3 regions of the Rhodococcus sp. K11/5 genome follow, and region 2 is predicted to be linked to each of the others. Evidence: riboswitches for the same ligand, from Rfam matches in the RefSeq annotation. Region 2 holds a riboswitch; each other region holds the start of a gene.
What was found. Region 2 has a riboswitch for thiamine pyrophosphate ahead of ACY466_RS16300 (3-oxoacyl-ACP reductase). Riboswitches for the same ligand answer to the same signal wherever they lie in the genome.
Positions count from the first base shown of each region.

Region 1: it holds a riboswitch for thiamine pyrophosphate, as region 2 does, so the genes downstream of both, ACY466_RS15675 (TenA family protein) here and ACY466_RS16300 (3-oxoacyl-ACP reductase) in region 2, are expected to answer to the same signal.
Region 3: it holds a riboswitch for thiamine pyrophosphate, as region 2 does, so the genes downstream of both, thiO (glycine oxidase ThiO) here and ACY466_RS16300 (3-oxoacyl-ACP reductase) in region 2, are expected to answer to the same signal.

Region 1 is NZ_CM143721.1:3,330,122-3,333,390, forward strand. Features, by position in the region: gene ACY466_RS15665 (SRPBCC family protein) at 1-179, opposite strand, end outside; gene ACY466_RS15670 (sugar porter family MFS transporter) at 318-1,718, shown strand; TPP riboswitch at 1,789-1,888, shown strand; gene ACY466_RS15675 (TenA family protein) at 1,882-2,595, shown strand; gene ACY466_RS15680 (ABC transporter substrate-binding protein) at 2,592-3,269, shown strand, end outside.
Region 2 is NZ_CM143721.1:3,465,631-3,468,899, reverse strand. Features, by position in the region: gene ACY466_RS16315 (LutC/YkgG family protein) at 1-134, shown strand, start outside; gene ACY466_RS16310 (hypothetical protein) at 235-729, shown strand; gene ACY466_RS16305 (hypothetical protein) at 726-1,394, shown strand; TPP riboswitch at 1,425-1,518, shown strand; gene ACY466_RS16300 (3-oxoacyl-ACP reductase) at 1,509-2,282, shown strand; gene ACY466_RS16295 (DUF1801 domain-containing protein) at 2,368-2,787, opposite strand; gene ACY466_RS16290 (helix-turn-helix domain-containing protein) at 2,890-3,147, opposite strand.
Region 3 is NZ_CM143721.1:4,014,258-4,017,526, forward strand. Features, by position in the region: gene thiG (thiazole synthase) at 1-591, opposite strand, end outside; gene thiS (sulfur carrier protein ThiS) at 584-796, opposite strand; gene thiO (glycine oxidase ThiO) at 793-1,980, opposite strand; TPP riboswitch at 1,978-2,084, opposite strand; gene thiE (thiamine phosphate synthase) at 2,114-2,800, shown strand; gene ACY466_RS18775 (NUDIX hydrolase) at 2,822-3,269, opposite strand, start outside.

The sequences.
Region 1 (3,269 bases), 140 kb from region 2:
AGGGGCCCGTGGACCGTGCCGGTCGTGCCTGCCTCCAGACGATCGGTGGACGCGTCGACCCCCATGATCTGCGGAGCCCACACCGGCCACAGCGAGGTGTCCATGTACCGCTCCCAGGCCAGCTCGGCCGACGCGCGGCCCGTTCGCCGCAGTGTTGTTTGCATACGCAGCGGGTTCACCGAATCGACCCTGGACAAACCGGACTCCGACGATGGGAACCGTTTCGGCGACCACGTACCGAGCGTATGGTCCGACGAGATGTTCTGCTTCGCCGTCGACGCCGGGTCGGCGGCCTCTCGATACGTAGGCAGGGAACGATGACGACCCAAGCGTCGAATAATCACACGGCCAAGGCCATCGGCGTGACCGTCGCCGCCGCCGTCGGGGGCTTTCTCTTCGGTTTCGACAGCTCCGTCATCAACGGTGCCGTCGAAGCCATTCAGGGCGAATTCGCCCTCAGCGAGCTCCTCACCGGATTCGCGGTCGCGGTCGCGCTACTGGGATGCGCGGCGGGCGCCTGGTTCGCCGGTGGCCTCGCGGACCGGTGGGGTCGCAAGAAGGTCATGCTGCTCGGCTCGGCCCTATTCGTGATCTCGTCGATCGGATCCGGCTTCGCGTTCAGCGTCCCCGATCTGATGTTCTGGCGAGTTCTCGGCGGGCTCGGCATCGGTATCGCCTCGGTGATCGCCCCGGCCTACATCGCCGAGATCGCCCCCGCACGGATGCGCGGCAGCCTCGCGTCGCTGCAGCAGCTCGCAATCACCATCGGCATCTTCGCGGCCCTGCTGTCCAACGCGGTGCTCGCGAACACGGCGGGCGGCGCGGCCAATAAGTTCTGGTTCGGCATCGAGGCCTGGCGGTGGATGTTCCTCGTCGGCGTCATCCCCGCCCTGGTGTACGGCGTTCTGGCCCTGCTCATTCCGGAATCTCCCCGCTACCTGGTGGGCAAGCACCTCGACGAGGAGGCGGCCGAGGTACTGGCGAACATCACCGGTGAGAAGCACCCGGATCAGCGCATCCACGAGATCCGGCTGACGTTGCGGAAGGAGCAGAAGTCGTCCTTCGCGGACATCCGCGGACCACGCTTCGGACTCCAGCCCCTGGTGTGGGTCGGCATCATCATGGCCGTCCTGCAGCAGTTCGTCGGTATCAACGCGATCTTCTACTACTCGACGACGCTGTGGCAGTCGGTGGGATTCAGCGAGAGTCAGTCGTTCACGACGTCCGTGATCACCTCGATCATCAACGTGGGCATGACCTTCGTGGCCATTCTCTTCGTGGACCGGGTCGGCCGCCGGAACCTGCTCATGGCGGGATCCCTCGGCATGTTCGTGGGTCTGATCATGGCCGCGATCGCCTTCTCCCAGCAGATCGGCACCGGAGACGATGTGTCCCTTCCGGAGCCGTGGGGCGTCGTCGCCCTCATCGGCGCCAACCTCTTCGTGGTGTTCTTCGCGGCGACGTGGGGACCGATCATGTGGGTTCTGCTCGGCGAGATGTTCCCGAACCGAATGCGCGCGATGGCGCTGGGCATCGGCACCGCCGCGAACTGGATCGCCAATTTCACGATCTCGCTGCTGTTCCCGGCGATGACCGAGGCCATCGGCCTGTCCATCGTCTACGGCGGTTTCGCGTTCTTCGCCGTCGTGTCGTTCTTCTTCGTCAAGGCGAAGATTCCGGAGACCAAGGGCATGGAACTCGAGGACATGAAGTTCTGATCCGCTCCCGATTCACGCTCACCGGCCTCCCATCCGCACCGCGGACGGGAGGCCGGTGTTATGTTGAGCACGTTCTGACACGGGGTGCTTCGCCACGACGGCGAGGCTGAGATGACACCCGAGAACCTGATGCAGGTAATTCTGACGAAGGGATGTCACGGCCATGACGCCGTCTTCACCCGGGCACGCCGCTGCCCGTTTCTCCGATCGACTGTGGGAGAGCACCTCCGGGGTGCGCCGACAGATCGACGAACTCGAATTCCTCACCCGCCTGGGTGACGGCACCCTGCCCGTCCCGGTCTTCCGGACGTACATCGAGCAGGACGGTCTCTACCTCGAGGGCTACGCGAAGGCGCTCGCGCTCCTGGCCTCCAAGGCCACCGATCCCGACGCCGGAGCCTTCTGGGCGTCGTCGTCGGCGACGGCGATCACCGCCGAGAAAGAACTGCACGCAACACTTCTCGCCGATCCCGCCCTGGCCGTCGACGTCGACGGACCGATCGAGCACACCCCGGCCTGCCTGGGATACGTCTCGTACCTGACGGCGACGGCCGCCACCGACACCTACGCCGTCGGCGCCGCCGCGGCCCTGCCCTGCTTCTGGATCTACGCGGAAGTAGGCCGCACCCTGGCCGCGTCGGCGCGGGCCGTGCTGGACGCCGATCCGAATCACCCTTTCGCGCGGTGGGTCACCACGTACGACGCCGAGGAGTTCCAGGTCTCCGCGGCCCGCGCCCGCGAGTTGGTCGACGCCGCCGCCGACGCCGCTACCGAGGCCGAGCGCGCCCGCATGGCCACGGCCTTCGCGATCGCGATGCGCTACGAACTGCTGTTCTGGGACACCGCCCTGAACACCGCTCCCTGGCCCGCCTCGTGAGGCGGCTCGCCGGAATTGCCGCGGCTGCCGTCGTTCTCGCCGGCTCGTCGGCGGGATGCGCCACCGCGTCGTCCGACCCGGACACCATCCGTTTCGCCCTGGACTGGACCCCCAACACCAATCACACCGGGTTGTTCGTGGCGCAGCAGCAGGGGTTCTTCGACGACGCCGGGTTGAACGTCGAGGTCCTGCCGTACAACTCCGCGTCGCCGGACACGCTGATCGACTCCGGGAACGCGGAATTCGGGATCAGCTTCCAGAGTTCGTCGACCTTCGCCCGCGCGGCGGGCGCACAGATCACCTCCGTCATGGCCCCACTTCAACACTGGGCCACCGGGATCGGCGTGCGCGCGGACCGCGACGACATCGCGAGCCCGCGTGACCTCGACGGCACCACGTACGCCGGCTTCGGCGACGCCGGTGAGAACGTCACCCTGCAGGAGGTCATCCGGGCCGACGGCGGAACGGGCACGTTCGAGACCGTCGTCCTCGGAACGTCCGCCTACGAGGCCGTCTACTCGGGCACAGCCGATTTCACGGTGTCGTACTTCGCGTGGGAAGGGCTCGAGGCCGAGCGCCGCGGCACCCCGATGAAGTACTTCGACTACGTCGATCACGGCTTCCCCGACGCGTACGCCATCGTGGTCAACGGGAACGACGAGTGGATGGCGCAG
Region 2 (3,269 bases):
AGGCGTTCGCGGTACTGGACGCGACGCGGCCGCTGACGTTCGTCAGTGGACCGAGCGCGACGAGCGACATCGAACTCAACCGCGTTGAAGGTGTGCACGGGCCGCGGCGGTTGGATGTGCTGATCGTCGGTTGACGTCGCTGCAATCAAAACGATCGTTATGCAAAGGTGACGGCCATTCGCCGATTGGGTTGTTACGTTCCCTGGAACGAGCACCCGACGGAAGGCAAGTCCAATGTCGAAGCAGCCCAGTGCGACCACCCGACGATGGGCCGCACGCGCGGCGGCGGTGCTGACGTCCGCCGCCGTTGTTGCGGGAATGGCGGCCGGAACAGCGTCGGCCGATCACCCCGAGTACACGATGGTTCCCGGCCACACCTACACGCTCGGTGAGTTCAATGGCATTCAGTGCACGGGGCAGCTCACCACCAATGTGCGCACGCCACACGATCGTCCGGGCGCGGCGCTGGTGTCCCTGTCGTGGTTCTCGTACTTCAGCACACCGTGCTCGGTTGTGGCGCAGGTCAACTGGCACAATCTGGACACGAATCAGCGTGGTACGTCGGCAACCCGAGTGACAACCACGGGCCGGGGCCCGCTCCCGCCGCCGATCACCACCGGCAACGTCGTCGACGTGGTGACGGGGCCGGGGCGCGTCGTCGTCACCATCACCACGGAATCTCTGCACTTCGTCGCCGCGCCGCCCGTCGAGGTGCGGGTGCCCGCGTGACGTGGGCGTCGGCACGGCCCGTGCGAGCGGCGTGCGTGTCGGTCCTCGCCGCGCTGGCACTTGTCGGGTGCACCATCGGTGACGATGCGTCGACACCAGGGAGCACGCCGACCACCGCATCCGCGGCGCCGGAGCCCCCCAGCGACGGGCCGAGCACTGTCGCCGCGCCCGACGGTCAGCCGAGCGGGACCGACGAGACAGCGGGCGCCGAGATATCGACCGTGCCGGACGGCAACCCCACTCCCGCACGTCCGGGGTCTGCGGAAGTGGCCGTCGACCCGGAGTTGTTCCGTAACAGCGGAGCCGACGGTGACGGTTACTTCCTACAGTCCCCGTCGGGCAACATCTCGTGTGGCATCTATCCGACTCCCGGCGCGGCCGGGCCGGTGGGCTGCCAGGCCGTAACCAGTGTTGCGCCGGTGGACGGGCCTACGTGCAGCAACGCGGAGAACGACAAGTATGCAGCGCGCATCGAACCCGCCGGGGCGGTGCACTTCTGCACCACCCAGGGCATCTACACGGCGCCCGACGCCGCGGTCCTGCAGTACGGGGAGATTCTCACGGTCGGCGACGCGTCGTGTGTCTCGCGTGAGGAGGGCATCTCCTGCCTCCTGGCGGGCAGCAACGCCGTCCTCATGTCGCGGGAGGCGAATCTGACCTACTGAGCGCGGCGTCCACTCGCCTGTGGTCTCATGGATCTCGACACGGGGTGCCGAACCGCTCGGCTGAGATCACACCCGTCGAACCTGTCCGGGTCATGCCGGCGGAGGGATGTCGAGATGCGTGCGTTGCCGTTCACCGATCAGATCGTGCTCGTGACGGGCGGTGCCCGCGGACTGGGCGCCGCGATCACCCGAGCGTTCCTGGAACAGGGATCGCGGGTGGTCGTGAACTACCACCGCAGTGAGTCCGCGGCGCAGGCGATCGAGGCCGAGTTCGGTCCCGACCGCGTGCTCGCGGTAGCCGCCGACGTCACCGAGCGCCCTGCCGTGGAATCGATGTTCGCCTCTGCGCGTGAGTATTTCGGTTCGTCGATCACCACGGTCGTCAACAACGCGTTGATCGACTTCTCGTTCGACGGGGACGCACGGGCGAAGGCCGACGTTATCGAATGGTCGGCGTTCGACGCCCAACTGCGCGGCAGTGTCGCCGGAACGCTGCACACGACGCAGGCCGCGGTTCCCGGTATGCGTGAGCAGGGGTTCGGTCGCGTCATCACCATCGGCACCAACCTGGTGCAGAATCCGGTGGTTCCGTACCACGATTACACCGCCGCCAAGGCTGCGCTGCTGGCTCTGACCCGTACCTTCTCGCACGATCTGGGACCGGACGGGATCACCGTGAACATGGTGTCCGGCGGCCTGCTGCGGACGACGGACGCGAGTTCGGCGACACCGCCCGAGGTCTTCGACATGATCGCCGGCAGCACTCCGCTGCGGCAGGTGACCACTCCCGCGGAGTTCGCGGATGCGGTGCTGTTCTTCGCGTCGCCCTGGTCGAGGGCGGTGACCGGTCAGAACCTCGTCGTCGACGGCGGATTGGTGAAGAACTGATGCGGCAGCTGCACCTGAACGCGTTTCTGTTCGGGTGCGGGCACCACGCGGCGGCGTGGCGGCACCCGCAGTCGTCAGTCGAGGTTTATCCCGCGTCGTCCTCCCGCGCCCACGCGATAGCGACGAGGCGGCGCAGGACGTCGAGGTCGATCTGGTCGAGTCTGCGGACGTACACGCAGCCGGCACCCTCGGTGTAGGTGCCGAGGGAGGGGAGCAGAGCGGCACCCTCGGGCAGGTCCTTGAGCCCGTACAGCGACAGTTGCGTTTTCCGGGGTGAGAAGGCGACCTTGGGCCAGTCGCCACGTGTGCGCGAGTTCGCCGGTGACACGAAGCGGTAGCTGCCGTAGCCGACCATCGATGGACCCCACATCACCGGCTGGGCGCCCGTCACCTCGGTGAAGATCTCGGCGAGACGGAGACCGTCCTCGCGGCGACGGGCCGGGGTCGCGGCGGCGAGGAACTCGTCGACACTCGCGTCGGTCGGCTGGGTCTTGATCTCGGACATGGGCGGATCCTGTCACAGGGCTGGGTGCGCGGATGGACCGTGCCATCACGCCGGCAGCGCGACAGCTGGTTCAGGATCGTGTGCGGGGATCGCCCGGAGAGGTCATCGTCCGTCCGGATCGACAACCGTGCCGGCGCGGGTAACAAGGGTCAGGTCGCACCCCAGCGCGTCCGCAACGGCGATAATTCCGTCGAGTTGCGAGGTGTCCTTGCCGCTTTCGATCGTCTGCACGGTCGATCGGCCGACACCCGCAAGAAGAGCGAGTTCCGATTGGGTCATCCCGAGTTCGCGACGACGGACGGCGAATGCACGCGCGAGGTCTCCCGCGTCGTCGCGGCGCGTTCGTCGAGGGGATGCCATGGTGCCTCCAAAGCTTTTGATCGCAGGCTTAAGGGAACGATACTGCTCATCTCCGGATAGTGCACTCCTTATGCTTGGCCTTGCAAGCTCAGGTGGGCTGAAGCCCTTTCGGCAACTTTTGC
Region 3 (3,269 bases), 550 kb from region 2:
GCTCGCCGTCCCGATGCCCGCGTCGAGAATCACGGGCACTCCCGCAGCGGCCGTGATCATCTCGATGTTGTGCGGGTTCGCGATGCCCAGTCCGGTGCCGATGGGCGAGCCGAGCGGCATGACCGCCGCGCACCCGATGTCCTCGAGCCGACGCGCCAACACGGGGTCGTCGGTGGTGTACGGCAGCACCGTGAACCCGTCGTCCACGAGTTCCTCTGCGGCGCGGACGAGTTCGATCGCGTCGGGCAGCAGGGTGCGCTCGTCGGCGATGACCTCGAGCTTGACCCAGTCCGTCTCCAGCGCCTCGCGTGCGAGCTGTGCGGTGAGCACCGCCTCGGCGGCGCCGCGACACCCCGCCGTGTTGGGGAGCACGTCGATCTTCAAGCGTTGCAACAACTCCAGCACACCGGTGCCACCCGCGGCGTCGACACGCCGCATCGCCACCGTCGTCAGCTCGGTGCCCGACGCCACCAGGGCGCTCTCGAGCACCGCGAGGTTCGCGGCTCCACCGGTCCCCATCACCAGCCGGGACGACAGTTCGCGCCCCGCGATGACCAGCCGGTCGCCCTCCGCCGGCACCGCGTCAGCCACCCTGCACCGCAGTCAGGATCTCGACGGTCCACCCACGCCCGACGGCCTCGTCCCACCGCGACTTCGGGAACACGACGCCGTCGACGGCGAGTGCGATGCCGGTGTCCGGCAGCCCCAGCTGGGCGAGGAGGTCCCGCACGGTGGTGCCGGGATCGAGCAGCCGGTCCTCCCCGTTGACGGTGACACCGATTCCGGTGGTGGTCATGTGCGCACTCCTTCGATAGTGGCGGTTCGCGTACTCGTCGGGTGGCCCGCCCGGTGTGGCGCGGCTCCTGCAGCATCCGCCGCACACTGCGCGAACTGCGCGAACCGCTGCGGCAGGGCGCACCGCGCCTCCGCCAGCGGCTCGCCCGCCAGTTCGGCGACGACGGCGTCGGCGGTGACGGGTGCGAGCAGCACCCCGTTTCGACCGTGCCCCGTGGCCACAACGACGCGATCGTCGAGACGGCCGATCAGTGGCACGTTGTCCGGGCTTCCCGGCCGCAGACCCGCGGCGGTCTCGGCCAGCTCGAAGTCGCCCACGGCCGGGAACACGCGCTCGGCGTCGGCCAACAGGTCTCGCACGCCGCCGACGGTCACCGCGGTGTCGTCGCCGTGCTCGTACTGCGTCGCCCCGACGACGATGCCGTCGGCACGCGGAACCAGGTACACCGCGCGGCCGTTCACCGTCGCCCGCACCGTGCGAGACGGCGGCGCCGCGGACCCGGCCCGAGTCCGCAGCCGGAGGATCTCCCCCTTGACCGGGCGTACGGGCAGGTTCGGCAGCAGGCGTGCACTGGCCCACCCGGCCGCGACGACGACGCGATCGGCGTCGAGAGCGTCGAGGTCGGTCACGTTCTCCGCGTCCACCCGGACGCCGAGGTCGCGGCAGGACCGATCGAGCGCGGCGAGAAGGGCACGGTTGTCCACCGACATCTCCCCGGGGCAGTGCAACCCCGACCTGGCGCCGGGCGACACGGCCGGTTCGAACGCACGCAGCTCGGCGCGGGACAACAGCTCCACCTCGTGCCCGCGGGCGGCGACCCATTCGGCGACGGTGCGCAGGTCGGCGACATCGGCGGAGTCGAAGCCCAGGGTCACGGTTCCCCGAGCGGTGACGATTCCCGGCCCCAGATCGTCGGCGAGCGCGTGCCACCGGCGCAGCGAGGCGGCGCCGAGTTCGAGAAGTTCGTCCTCACCGGGCCAGCCCTCGGACAGCGGGGCCAACATTCCGCCCGCGACCCAACTCGACGCCCCGTCGGTCGAGCGACCCGGCGCGGCCCGGTCGACGACGCGGACGGACCACCCGGCGAGTGCGGCGGCGCGGGCGACGGTCAGACCGATGACGCCGGCCCCGACCACCGCCACCGAGCCCGACGCGGACGACACCTGTTCCGAAGAAACCGGCACTGACAACACATCCCTCCCTGCGCCGGCATTACCCGGATCAGGTGATTACGGTCTGGGCACGCGGCCCACTCTCAGCCCGTCGAAGGGCTCCCGTGCGGTTCGTTCCTGTGCGAGCCAGACTACCGTGGGCGAGGTGACGACCACGGGACCCACTCCGCGCGAGCGCCTCGCCACCGCTTCCCTGTATCTGTGCACCGACGCCCGCCGCGACACCGGCGATCTGGCCAAGTTCGTCGACGCGGCTCTGGCCGGCGGCGTCGACATCGTTCAGCTCCGCGACAAGGGGTCGGCCGGTGAGAAGAAGTTCGGCCCCATCGAGGCGAAGGACGAGCTCGCAGCCCTCGCCGTACTCTCCGCCGCGTGCCGCCGCCACGGGGCGCTGCTCGCGGTGAACGACCGCGCCGACCTGGCTCTGGCGGCGGGCGCCGATGTGCTCCACCTCGGCCAGAACGACCTGCCGGTGCACTACGCGCGGCGCATCGTCGGACCCGACGTGGTGATCGGCCGCTCGACGCAGAATCGTGCGCAGGCCGCGCTCGCCGAGATCGAGGACGGAGTCGACTACTTCGCCACCGGACCGGTCTGGGCCACGCCGACCAAACCCAACCGGGCGGCCGCCGGACTCGACGTGGTGCGCGAGGTGGCCGAATCGCTGCCGCAGCGCCCGTGGTTCGTCATCGGCGGTGTCGACGCGAGCAACGTGCATCGCACGGTCGAGGTCGGGGCGTCGCGCATCTGCGTGGTTCGCGCCATCACCGCGGCGCGCGATCCCGAGGCCGCGGCACGTGAACTCAAGGCCGCGCTACCCGGACTGTCCTGAGCCCGGCAGTCCCGCACCCGCTCAGCCGAAGAGCGAGGGATGCAGCACCGTCATCCCGGCGCCCGCGAGGGAGGTGTCCGCGCTGACGACCACGGTGTCGGGTTCGCTGCCCGCCGCCCGTGCGTCGGCCTCGGTGCCGACCGACACGACGGCCGCGACCCAACCGAATCCGCCCGACGGAAGCTCGACGGTGCGCCCACCGGGATCCGGGCCGGTCCGGCCGATCACCACCGCACGCAGCGTGGTGGCCCGCAGCATCGGCCAGCTCGACGCGAATCCGGGGTGCAGCGGAAGTGAGCCGACCTCGTCCTCGGCGACCCAGCGCAGTTCGGTGCTCTCGCCGTTCGGCACGGTGTCGAGTTCGTGGCCCGCGTCGGCGACCACCGTCGTGTACGACCAGCCGGAGTCCGCCTCGGCGGTGACCCGTTCCGCTCGGACGATCACCTGCGCGGCCGCGATTCCGGCCTCC